Regions from separate parts of the Bacillus sp. ISL-47 genome, predicted to be linked through region 2. Evidence: predicted binding sites of a transcription regulator. Region 2 holds the regulator's gene; the other holds the start of a gene.
The links. The regulator Rex, encoded in region 2, represses fermentation and respiration genes when NADH is low (regulators of the CRP and FNR family bind a similar motif). The targets are predictions, from matches to a motif close to TTGTGAAATATTTCACAA.
Positions count from the first base shown of each region.

Region 1: a site for Rex is predicted at 2,921-2,938, ahead of J7I93_RS19570 (NarK family nitrate/nitrite MFS transporter). Genes of this name have one in related genera too.

Region 1 is NZ_JAGGQS010000058.1:26,322-33,000, reverse strand. Features, by position in the region: gene ltaS (lipoteichoic acid synthase) at 1-1,323, shown strand, start outside; gene J7I93_RS19570 (NarK family nitrate/nitrite MFS transporter) at 1,390-2,901, opposite strand; gene nirB (nitrite reductase large subunit NirB) at 3,228-5,579, shown strand; gene nasC (assimilatory nitrate reductase catalytic subunit NasC) at 5,627-6,679, shown strand, end outside.
Region 2 is NZ_JAGGQS010000074.1:3,005-9,683, reverse strand. Features, by position in the region: gene tsaB (tRNA (adenosine(37)-N6)-threonylcarbamoyltransferase complex dimerization subunit type 1 TsaB) at 1-279, shown strand, start outside; gene rimI (ribosomal protein S18-alanine N-acetyltransferase) at 298-747, shown strand; gene tsaD (tRNA (adenosine(37)-N6)-threonylcarbamoyltransferase complex transferase subunit TsaD) at 744-1,775, shown strand; gene J7I93_RS22595 (ABC-F family ATP-binding cassette domain-containing protein) at 2,003-3,925, opposite strand; gene moaC (cyclic pyranopterin monophosphate synthase MoaC) at 4,124-4,606, shown strand; gene J7I93_RS22585 (redox-sensing transcriptional repressor Rex) at 4,633-5,277, shown strand; gene tatA (twin-arginine translocase TatA/TatE family subunit) at 5,355-5,525, shown strand; gene tatC (twin-arginine translocase subunit TatC) at 5,542-6,297, shown strand; gene J7I93_RS22570 (DUF4305 domain-containing protein) at 6,319-6,525, opposite strand; gene J7I93_RS22565 (CPBP family intramembrane glutamic endopeptidase) at 6,574-6,679, opposite strand, start outside.

The DNA of each region.
Region 1 (6,679 bases), on a different contig from region 2:
AGTGATACAACAGAAGTCATAAACTTTACAAAATCGAATTACGCAGAACCGAACCCGAAGTACTTTGGTGCAGCAGAGGGTATGAATGTGATTTATCTTCATCTTGAATCTATTCAGACGTTCCTTATGAACTATGAGTTGCATGGTGAAGAAGTAACGCCATTCTTAAACTCATTAACACGTGAAGAAAACACAATGTATTTTGATAATTTCTTCCATCAGACTGCGCAAGGTAAAACAGCAGATGCCGAGTTTATCTTGGAAAACTCTTTATACGGATTGCCACAGGGCTCTGCATTCACAACGAAAGGTATGAACACATACCATGCTGCTCCGGCGATCTTGAAGGATAAAGGCTATTCATCTGCCGTATTCCACGGTAACTCCGGAAGCTTCTGGAACCGTAATGAGATTTATAAATCATTTGGCTATGACAATTTCTTTGATGCAAACTATTATGATCTAAAGCCAGAGGACATGGCTGACTATGGATTAATGGATAAACCATTCTTTGAGCAATCCATGCCATATTTGGAATCACTTCCACAGCCATTTTACTCAAAATTTATTACTGTATCGCATCACTATCCGTACCATATGGATCAGGAGAAGGCGACGATTGAGCCGCATACAACTGGCGATAAATCGGTGGATAATTACTTCCAGACAGCCCGTTATGCTGACGAAGCACTTAAAGAGTTCTTTGAGCAGCTTAAAGCATCCGGCCTGTACGACAACTCCATTATCGTGATGTACGGTGACCATTATGGTATTTCCAAAAACCATAACAAAGCAATGGAAGAAGTTCTCGGCAAAGAAATTACGCCGTTTGATAGTGCTGGACTTCAGCGTGTTCCATTATTTATTCGTGTACCTGGCATGGAAGGCGGAGTAAACCATGAATTTGGCGGTCAGATTGATTTAATGCCAACTCTAATGCACTTGCTGGGTATCGATACTAAAGATTATCTGCAGTTTGGTACAGATTTATTATCAGAACAGCACGATGATCTTGTACCGTTCAGAAACGGTGACTTTATGAGCCCGACAATCTCTTCTGTTGACGGCAAGTTCTATGATTCAAAGACAGGCGAACTGCTTGAAGAAGAACGTTTGGAAGAAGCGAAAAAGCTTCAGGAAAGTGCTGAGCAAAAACTGGCGCTTTCTGATAAAGTAGTAAATGGCGACCTGCTTCGTTTCTACACACCTGAGAATTTTGAACCGGTAGACCGTTCGGAATATGACTATAAACCTGAAAAATCCGAAGGTGCAAATACAGAAGTGGAAAGTGAAAAAACAGTAGAAGAACAATCTAATAAATAAATAAAAAAGGCTGCCTGGGTAAATCCAGGCAGCCTTTTTGCTGTTTTGGTATTAGGGATGTTGGTCTTATAATGCCTTTCGTTCCCTTATGCTTTCTTTAACCCGTGGGGCCTCGTTAGTTTGACGATCCTGTTCAGATAAATAATATTCCGAGCTAAAGGAGTTTTTAGGCTCTTCCAGCCAGAAAAAGCAAATGGCAAAGCTGATCAGCGCCCCGGCTGCCAGGATAAAAAAGAAAGTTTGTGGTGAAACGAAAGTATACAGGATTAAATAGATCGTTGCCCCGACATTTCCATAAGCTCCTGCCATTCCGGCTATTTGCCCTGTTATCCGTTTTTTTATCATGGGGATGACGGCGAAGGTTGCCCCTTCAGCTCCTTGTATGAACATGGAAGTCAGAATCGTCATCATAACAGCAGCGAATAATGGCCAATTGGAATCGATAAACCCCATACCTAAGAGGCCGGCCGAAATACCAAGCATATAAACGAGCATGACTCTCTTTCTGTTTCCCATCCGATCCGAGAGCATGCCGCCGAGTGGACGGGCAATAAGATTAATAAAAGCGAAAGAAGCTGCAATCAATCCGGCTGTCGAAGGTGTCAGGGAGAATGTCAGCTGAAAGAACATGGGCAGCATGGATACAATCGCAAGCTCTGCGCCGAAGTTCGCAAAGTATGTACTGTTCAACGCAGCCACGTTTTTAAATTTATATTGATCTTCCTCGGGAACTCCCGCTTTTAATATAGGAATATTCACTTCCAATATCTTATAAACCTGTATAAGAAATACCAGTCCAATCAGGCTCCAGACAATATATAAAGCACTCTCCGACATAAAGCCCAGATTTTCAATTCTCCAGGCACTGACGGCTAGAGCGCCGCTAAGCGGGATGGACCATACGATTAGACGAAACATATCTCCCCATGTGCTAACCTCCATGGCCCCTGATCTTTTCGGTTTAACGAGGGATTTTCCTTCAGGGGTATCCTTTACAGCCCAATAGTAGAATACTCCATAAGCAAAACAAATAAGTCCTGTTAAGGCTAATGCGTATCTCCATCCGTCTTCGCCTCCCAAAAGGTTTAAGCCGATAACCGGCAGGATCATGGCTGCCGCTGCAGATCCAAAATTCCCCCAGCCCCCATATATTCCTTCTGCAAAGCCGACATCTTTTGGGGGGAACCACTCAGAAACCATTCGGATGCCAATGACAAAGCTTGCACCTATACTGCCGAGGACTAAGCGGGATATCATCAGCTGGAGCCAATTATCTGCAAATGCGAAAATTAATGTTGGAATGGACATGACAATCAAAAGAGAAGAATAAACCAGTCGTGGGCCATACCGATCCAGCAGGTTCCCAATGATGATTCTGGCTGGAATCGTTAAGGCGACATTCAGAATACCTAGTGCAGCAATATGTTGTACAGTTAGCCATTTCATTTCCTCCAGCATGGTGGTAGCTAAAGGAGCCATGTTGTACCAGGTGAAAAATGAAATAAAAAATGCGAGCCATGTATAGTGCAATACTTTCATTCGCTCATCTTTAAATTTGAAAACATCTGTAACGTTCATTAAAAATCCTCCTTAAAAAGTCTGAATATTTTAACATCATCGCATACTTTAAATATTTATGTAATAGTTATGTAAGGTTTTCTTACATAATTCAAAATCCCTATTTCCATCTATATCCATTGCTGGCAGCGGGATTAAACGCTTACATATCAATAGAGAATAGGTAAAAACGGAGCATAAAAAGTAAATATGAAAGATGGGGCAAAAGTTTTGTAATGATGAAAATAATCAAAAAGTTATGTTAATTATAAATTTCATGTGATAATATCTAACATAACAAAAAGAAAAATATAGAAAGGTGGGAATCAAGTTGTTGGAGGGTTACTATGGCTAAAGAAAAACTAGTCCTTATTGGAAACGGAATGGCAGGAATTCGCTGTGTAGAGGAAATCCTCCATCAGGATCCCAACCGGTTTTCCATTTCGGTTTTCGGAAGTGAAAAGCATCTAAATTACAATCGCATCTTATTGTCTTCTATCCTGCAAGGGAAGTCTTCCATTGAAAATCTGACAATCCATAAATCTGATTGGTATGTGAAAAGGCAAATCGAATTATTCAACAATGAAACAGTTATGAAGTTAAACACTGCGCAAAAGGTACTTACTACAAATAAAAATCGGAAAGTTTCCTATGACAAGCTTATACTGGCTACTGGCTCGACTCCTTATGTCCCGCCGCTCCCCGGCTGCAGCAAAGAAGGAGTAATGACATTCCGTACTATAGAAGATTGCAGGCAAATCATTCATTCATCAAAAAAAGGTAAAAATGCCGTTGTAATTGGGGGAGGCTTACTGGGATTGGAGGCTGCTCAAGGCCTTATCCATTTAGGAATGGATGTCCATGTTATCCATAATGCAGCAAGAATCATGAATAAACAGCTGGACTCTAAAGCAGCAAATCTTTTGCAAAGATCGTTTGAGAAACAGGGCATAAAATTCTTATTGGAGAAGGAAACGCAATCCTTTGAAGGAAGCGGCCGTGTTGAAAGGGTTATTTTTATAGATGGAACAGAACTTCCCGCTGATCTGGTGATTATAGCAGCTGGTGTCAGGCCTAATATTAAGCTTGCACATGATTGTGGAATAAAAACGAATAGGGGAATATTAGTCAATGATTTTATGCAAACGAGTATCCCTGATATTTATGCTGTAGGTGAATGTGCTGAACATAGAGGGATTGTATACGGACTTGTAAAGCCGCTGTATGAGCAGGGAAAGGTACTGGCGAAACATATCTGCGGAAAGTTTACTGAGGAATATAAAGGTTCTATTTTATCTTCGAAGCTGAAGATATCCGGAACGGATGTATTTTCTGCAGGGGAGCTTTTTGAAAAAGGCTATAAAAAAGCTCTGACTTTATATGACGAAGATGAACAAACGTATAAAAAAATAGTGTTTAAGCATAACAAAATGGCTGGATTTTTATTAATGGGTGACATAAAAGACCATGTAAGGTTATTGGACATGATGGAGAAGAAGAAAGACTTTTCCGATGAAGAAAAGCTGCTTCTTTTGAATTCTTCTAAAAAGGAATGCAGCATAAGTTCAATGGCTCAAACCGGTATCGTTTGCAACTGTAATGGTGTCACAAAAAAGGCGATTGCAGAAGCTGTATTAACAAGAGGGCTGAAGACAGCAGAAGAAGTGAAAGAATGTACAAAGGCTTCTGGGGCATGCGGAGGATGCAGGCCGCTGGTCGAAGAGCTTCTGTACTATATAAAAAGCGATGATTTCCATGAAGATATTGAACCTGAAACATTATGTGCGTGTACGGATCTATCAGAAGAAGAGGTTGTAGAGGAGATCCAGCTTCGCGGATTGCAAAGTGTGGAAGGGATATTTACAGATCTTGGCTGGCGCAAAGAAAATGGCTGCCCCATCTGTGTGCCTGCTTTGCATTATATCCTGCGAATGACAGTTCCCGATTATGAGGGAGATGGTCAATCTGTCTTCGTTGGTGAAACACACAACGCAGTTAGGGAGGCAAACGGCACCTATACAATCAAACCGCAAATATATTTGGGAGAAACGAACAGCAATCAATTGCAAAGAATAGCAGCCGTAGCTGAACAATACAGTATTCCGGAAATAGTCATCAGCAATGACGGACGAATCATGCTAAAAGGAATCCAAGAGGAAGATTTGCAGAAAATTTGGCAGTCCTTAAACATGAAATTAATCCCTATACATGACAATAATTCAGTCAGCATCACCTTGCTTACCGGTTTCAAAGGCTGTAGCTGTGAAAATGGTATTTCAAAGAAACTGGCTCTCCAGCTTCAGAAAAAAACGGAATATCTAGCATCTCCGCACCGGCTGGAAATTGGAATCGCTTCTTGCATCCATGGCAGGGGAGGCTTTGGTGTTAAGGATATTGGAGTCATCAAACTTAGACAGTGCTGGGAAATCTATATCGGCGGAAATGCAGGAATCCAATTAAAAGCTGGAGAGCTTTTGGCTATTGCTTCAACTGAGAAGGAAGCGGAAGAGGTGATTTGCACATTGGTTCAATATTTCAGGGAATCCGCCAAATATTTGGAGAGTGTTTCGGAATGGACAGAAAGGATTGGGCTTATACACCTGCGGGAAGTGGTGTTTGATTTGGAGCTAAGAAAACTCTTAATCCAGCGCCTTGCAGAAGATTCATATAATTGCCGCCAAAAGTTACCCGTTTTTTAGTTTGTAAAGAAAAAAATGAACATATGAAAGGCGGAAAGGAATGAGCTATGACAGAACTGTTATTAAAATATTTCCGAACTAAGCAGCAGAAAGGTCAATCTGAGAAAATTTATGAGACACAATGTCCTTTCTGCAGTATGCAATGCAAAAAACAGGTAATTGAACAGTCTATTGTAACGAGGAAGCAATATCGGGTTATTGGAAAAGCAAATCCTGCATCACATGGACGTTTATGCATAAAAGGGATGAATGCCCATCAGCATGCTCTGCATCCTGAACGCCTCAAATATCCGCTTCAGAAAGTGGACGGGAAATTTGAACAGGTGTCATGGGAGAAAGCCATGGGGATGATTAAGGAAAAGTTCCAAGAAATTCAATCTGAGCATGGATTAAATGCTTTGTCCGTGTATGGCGGAGGCTCTTTAACCAATGAAACAGCTTACCTTCTGGGCAAATTTGCGAGAGTGGCATTAAGGACGAAATATATTGATTATAACGGGCGGTTCTGCATGTCTTCAGCTGCATCTGCTGCCATTCATGCTTTCGGGCTGGACCGGGGAATGACGAATGGATTAAATGATATTCCGCTGGCTGAATGTATCATTCTGGCGGGAACCAATATTGCTGAATGCCAGCCAACACTTCTTCCTTATTTTGAGAAAGCGAAGGAGAACGGCGCTTTTATTATCACCATTGATCCGCGGGAGACTGCCACAACTAAAATGGCAGACCTGCACTTAAAACCGAAGCCGGGCAGTGATGCAGCCTTGGCAAACGGGATTTTGAAGGTCCTGATAGAAGAAAAAGAGATTGATCTTCCGTTTATAGAGGCGAGGACAAAAGGATTTGAAGAAATTAAGGCCTATGTAGACACCCTTACGTTAGAAGAAGTTGAAGAATTGACTGGGGTAACTGCCAGTCAAATTAGGAAAACAGCTATTATATTTGGGAAAGCAGCAACCGGCATGGTTTTTACAGCAAGGGGCGTTGAACAGCAAACAGATGGATACCACACCGTCCGGAATTTTTTAAATATTCTTTTAATAACAGGGAAGATTGGTAAGCCTGGATGCGGCTATGGGGCAATCACAGGACAGGGA
Region 2 (6,679 bases):
CTTCTTTCTAAAGATTGGGCTGAACAGCTTTCTAAGCAACATGAGAAGGTACTTTTCATAGGAAACGATTTGCCGCTGCATCGTAATGTTTTAGAGGAAACACTCAAAGATCAAGCTATATATGCAGCACCAACCGAACACAACCCACGGCCTGCGGAACTTGCTTTATTAGGCAGAGACCGAGAGGGTGAGGAAGTTCATTCTTTTGTTCCGAATTATATTCGTCTTGCGGAAGCTGAGGCCAATTGGATAGAAGCGAACAAAGAAAAAAAGCTATAGTGGTGAGGAAGCGAAAGCATGAATAAGTCCTTAACTTTCCGTTTTATGAATGAGCAGGATATTGATGATGTTTTGGAAATTGAACATAAATCGTTTGCTACTCCCTGGAGCAGGGAAGCTTTTTATAACGAATTAACACAGAATCAGTTTGCCGTATACGTAGTTATAGAAGAAGATGATAAAGTGATAGGCTATTGCGGAGTATGGATAGTTGTGGACGAAGCTCATATCACCAATGTTGCACTGCTGCCCGAATATAGGGGGAGGAAACTTGGTGAAGCACTAATGCGCAAGATAATTGAGGTTGCCGTTGAAATGGGTGCAAAAACGATGACCCTTGAAGTCAGAGTGTCCAATTTCACCGCACAGTCCTTATACCGCAAACTCGGCTTCCAGGATGGAGCAATTAGAAAGAACTATTATACTGATAATCAAGAGGATGCTTTAGTAATGTGGGTGAATTTATGAATAAAAAAGATCAATGGATCATGGGAATTGAGACGAGTTGTGACGAAACAGCAGTTGCCATCATAAAGAATGGCCGGGAGGTTGCGGCTAATGTTGTTGCATCCCAAATAGAAAGCCATAAACGGTTCGGCGGAGTAGTCCCGGAAATTGCTTCCCGGCACCATGTCGAACAAATAACTATAGTACTGGAAGAAGCATTAAACCACGCAGGAATTACTTATTCGGATCTATCTGCAATTGCTGTAACTGAAGGGCCTGGCCTTGTTGGGGCACTCCTTATCGGTGTAAATGCAGCAAAGGCCATTGCTTTTGCCCATGGGATCCCGCTTGTTGGCGTGCATCATATTGCAGGGCATATTTATGCTAACCGCTTAGTTGCTGAAATGAAGTTTCCTTTGCTTTCACTTGTTGTATCAGGAGGCCATACAGAGCTTGTGTATATGAAGGAACATGGCCATTTTGAGGTGATTGGCGAAACAAGGGATGATGCTGCAGGGGAGGCTTATGATAAGGTAGCAAGAACGTTAAGCCTGCCATATCCGGGAGGACCGCATATAGACAAGCTTGCACATGAGGGGAAGCCTACGATCAATTTGCCAAGGGCCTGGCTGGAAGAAGGGTCATATGACTTTAGCTTCAGCGGCTTAAAATCTGCAGTTATTAACACTGTCCACAATGCAGAACAGCGTGGGGAAGAAATTGTCCCTGAGAATCTTGCGGCAAGTTTTCAGGAAAGTGTAATAGATGTACTTGTAACGAAAACGCAAAGAGCTGTGGAGGAATATAAAGTTAAGCAGCTTCTGCTGGCAGGCGGTGTTGCAGCGAACAAAGGACTGCGTGCAGAATTGGAGGACAAGTTTGCCTGTAATCCGGATATAGAGCTCATTATCCCGCCGCTATCTTTATGCACAGATAATGCAGCCATGATTGCAGCAGCAGGCAGTATTTTATTTGAAAAGGGCATTCATTCCGGCTTAGATTTGAATGCAAATCCAGGGTTAGATATCGCTATCCACAACAATAAATAATATAGGTAAAAGTCCCCGGTAGCCCGGGGGCTTTTTTTGTGGATAAAATGCTCATTTTCTGAATTTTATGTGGATAATGGGGATAAATTACCGTGTTTCTGTGGATAATGTGGAAAACTCTGTGGAGACCGTATATAATCGACTTTTGTTTGTGGTTATCTTTGTGGATAATAAAAAAGACTGGTAGTGACTATCCTACCAGTCTAAAAGTTATGAATTTTCCTTCATTATTCATCTGCTAAAACTGTCCATTCATCCAATAGTTCTTCCAGTTTTGCTTTTAATTCATCCTTATCTTTTGTTATTTCCAATACTTTTTCGTGGTCTTGATAAACTTCCGGATCGCAGAGAAGCTGATCATAATCTTCGATTTTCTTTTCCAGCGCTTCTATCTGCTCTTCGATTTCATCCATTCTTCTTTTTCTTTGTCTTTCAAGCTTTTTTGCTTCCTTATCTAGCTGATAATTATTTTTTTCCTGTCTTGAAGGCTGTGCAGAATGATCATTGTTATTTTGATCAAATGCCTGCAGTTCTTCTTGCTCCTGCTTCTTTTCAACATAATAGTCGTAATCCCCAAGATATTCAGTTGCACCGCTGCTGGAAAGCTCTATCACCTTTGTGGTTATTCTGTTGATAAAATAACGGTCATGGGAAACGAAAAGTATAGTCCCCGGATAGTCAATTAAAGCATTTTCCAAGATTTCTTTGCTATCCAGATCAAGATGGTTTGTCGGCTCATCCAATATTAAGAAATTAGCTTTCTGCATCATCAGCTTTGCCAGAGCCAGGCGGGCTTTTTCGCCGCCGCTAAGAGTTGAGACAGTTTTAAGGACGTCATCACCGGAAAAAAGAAAATTGCCTAAGATCGTGCGAATTTCTTTTTCAGGCTTAAGCGGATATTCATCCCACAATTCGTTTAGGACTCGCTTATTACTGGTAAGCTCAGCCTGTTCCTGGTCATAGTATCCGATTGTTACATTGGATCCGTATTGTATATCCCCGGAAAGAGCCGATATCTTTTTCACAATCGTTTTCAGTAAAGTAGATTTGCCGATTCCATTTGGCCCTACAAGGGCAATGCTGTCTCCTCTGGCAAGTCGGAAGGAAATATTTTCAGAAACTTTATCTTCATATCCGACAGCCAGTGATTTTATATTTAAAACTTCATTGCCAGATTGCCTTTCAATATCAAAGCCAAACGATGCGGATTTCTCGTCTCCCAGCGGCCTGTCCATCACTTCCATTTTGGCAAGCTGTTTTCTCCGGCTTTGGGCTCGTTTGGTTGTTGAAGCCCGTGCAAGGTTGCGCTGGATAAAATCCTGAAGCTTTGAAATCTCTTCCTGCTGTTTTTCAAATTGCTTCATTTCCCGTTCAAAGTTTTCTGCTTTTTGGTCCAAATAGGAACTATAGTTTCCAGGATATTTACGGATTTGGTGCCTTGAAATTTCGTATACCTGGGAAACAACCTTATCGAGGAAATAACGGTCATGGGAAACAATTAGAATGGCACCGTCATAGCTCTGCAAGTATTGCTCCAGCCATGATAATGTTTCAATGTCCAGGTGGTTTGTCGGCTCGTCCAATATGAGAATATCGGGCTTTGTCAGCAAAAGTTTTCCAAGGGCAAGCCTTGTTCTTTGGCCGCCGCTTAAGGTTGAAATTTTCGTATTGTAGCCGAAAGAATTAAAGTTCAGCCCATGAAGAATGGAACGGATATCCGCTTCATACTGATAGCCGCCATTCTCTTTGAACTCTACCTGAAGTTTGTCATATTCCTTTAAGATTCGATCGTATGCATCAGAATTATTCATGGCTTCAGGGTCTGACATTTGTTCTTCAAGACGACGCAGCTGTTTTTCCTGTTTTTGCAAATGCTCAAACACTGTCAGCATCTCATCCCAAATGGAAAGGTCGGACTCAAGGCCCGTATTTTGAGCCAGGTATCCTATCGTTACTTCCTTAGGTTTTATAATGTCCCCGGAATCATACGCCATATGGCCGGCTATAATTTTTAAAAGGGTAGATTTCCCTGCTCCATTACGTCCTACAAGGGCAATTCGGTCCCTGGTTTGTACTTCAAGCTTTATATTCGTTAAAATAGGATCAGCAGCAAAGTTTTTCGATAGCTGATTTACTTGTAAAAGTATCATTTTTTTCACCTCTATAGTATAGAGTAAGTGTAACTTATTCATATATGTTCGGCAATAAAGGAGGCAGGCCTTTTATCCTGCAGGTGCTGAATGGAAATATTTTATACGAAAATAGTAAAGAAATATGTGAAGAAGCATACAAAGCCCGTACAAAGATGGGGAAAAATAGTGTATGATTTTGGAGAGAGGTGTTTTTTTATGGCGGATTTTACCCATTTTAATCAAGAAGGCAGAGCAAAAATGGTGGATGTCAGCGATAAGCCTGAAACAGCGCGGACAGCCATTGCCCAATCGAGTATAACTGTTAATAAGGAAATATATGAAAAGATTACATCTAATACCATGAAAAAAGGGGACGTGCTTTCGGTTGCACAGGTTGCCGGCATCATGGCAAGCAAGAAAACATGGGATATTATTCCAATGTGCCATCCGCTGCCGCTAACTGGCGTAGATATTTCTTTTTCATGGAAAACTGGGCAGGAAGAATATATTCTGTTCATCACTGCTTCTGTAAAGACGAAAGGAAATACAGGTGTGGAAATGGAAGCGTTAACAGCAGCTTCTGTTTGTGCTCTAACTGTTTATGACATGTGTAAAGCAGTAGACAAAGGAATGGTAATCGGACCAACCTTTTTGGTGGAAAAAACAGGCGGGAAAAACGGAGATTTTAAAAGAGACTAATACATCATAGGGACGGAGATGGACGAATGGCCAATGAACCAATGAAAATACCTCAAGCCACAGCTAAACGGCTTCCTTTATATTATCGTTTTCTCAAAAACCTCCACTCCTCGGGGAAACAAAGGGTTTCTTCAGCGGAACTAAGTGAAGCGGTTAAGGTGGATTCGGCAACAATTCGCCGGGACTTTTCTTATTTTGGTGCGTTAGGGAAAAAAGGTTACGGCTATAATGTAAATTATCTGCTATCCTTTTTTCGTAAAACCCTTGATCAGGATGAACTGACTAAAGTAGCATTGGTTGGAGTAGGTAATTTAGGGACGGCCTTTTTAAATTATAATTTTCTTAAGAATAATAATACCAAGATAGAAGTTGCTTTTGATGTGGACGAGAACAAGGTAGGAACGAAGATAGGGGATGTGCCTGTCTACCATATGGATGATCTGGTAAAGGTCATTGAAGAAAATGATATTCAGGTAGCCATCCTAACAGTACCGGCACCGCCTGCACAGGCGATTACAGATCGGATGGTTAAAGCCAAGATTAAAGGCATCCTGAATTTTACGCCAGCGAGACTGACTGTGCCTTCATCCATTCGGATTCACCATATTGACCTGGCTGTTGAATTGCAGTCACTGGTTTATTTCTTAAAAAATTATCCTGCAGAAACGTAATCCATCCTGCATTCCAATAGATAACAGTTGAAGATTGTAATGGATTCGCTATTATAGGTAAGGGGAGGTGTGCGGCAATGATGAATCTTGGACCTGGTAGCCTCATACTCATTATCTTGATTGCATTAGTGATATTTGGACCAAAAAAACTTCCGGAATTGGGAAGAGCAGCAGGGAATACATTACGTGAATTTAAAAACGCAGCAAAAGGCTTAGCGGACGATGACGATAAAAAAGATGCTAAGTAAGTTAGGATGAATAGATATGAGTCATAATGATATGACGATTTATGAACATATAGGCGAATTAAGAAAAAGGATAGTCATTTCCGTTATCTTTTTCTTTATCGCCGTGATATTTAGCTTTTTCCTGGCTGAACCGCTGATTGTTTATTTGCAAAAAGCGGATGAAGCGAAGGAATTGACGATGAATGCTTTCCGGTTAACAGACCCGGTTAAAGTTTATATGCAATTTGCTTTTCTGATCGCTTTTATTATTACATCACCCGTGATTTTATATCAGCTATGGGCCTTTATTAGCCCAGGATTATCTGACAAAGAGCGGAAAGTTACACTTAGCTATATACCCGTTTCTGTCATTTTGTTTGTCGGCGGAATCGCATTCGCTTATTTTATTTTATTTCCATTTGTAGTTGAGTTCATGACTTCCATTGCCAACCGGCTTGCCATCAATCAGGTAATCGGGATAAATGAATATTTTCAATTCCTTTTCCAGCTGACCATTCCATTTGGGGTGCTGTTCCAGCTTCCGGTTGTGGTCATGTTTTTAACAAGGCTGGGAATTGTCACACCAGCATATTTGGTGAAGATACGGAAATATGCTTACTTTGTATTAGTGGTCATAGCGGCTTTTATTACACCGCCGGATCTTTTATCCCATATGATGGTGACGATTCCGCTGCTGCTTTTATATGAAGTCAGTATTTTTATCTCTCGCATTTCCTATAAAAAAGTATTGGAAGCAGAGAAGCTTCAGGAAATTGAAAGTGAGCAATCATAAAAAATGAGCCTTATTGCGGGCTCATTTTTTGTTTTTTTTATTTTTCATTTTAAAATGGAAACCAACCATTCTCAGGCCGGTGCCAAGATCGAATGTGGCAATAATGATCAGAAAATAAGTAAAGAAACTCCATGCTTCTTCACGCTGTATATTCTGAATGGCTATAAAGGTAAAAAGGCATCCCAGCAGGATGTATACGATGCCTGAAAACAAAGGTGTGCTTCTCATCAAAATCCTCCAATAAAGTGAAAGCGAAACGATTTACTTCGCTGAGTGTTAGACTGCAATACAGCTGATAAAGCTTTGTACATTTTCCATTTCCTTCATCCACTTTTCCAAGTTTTCCTGATTAAGCTGAATGACTGCCACAAGAGTATTCATG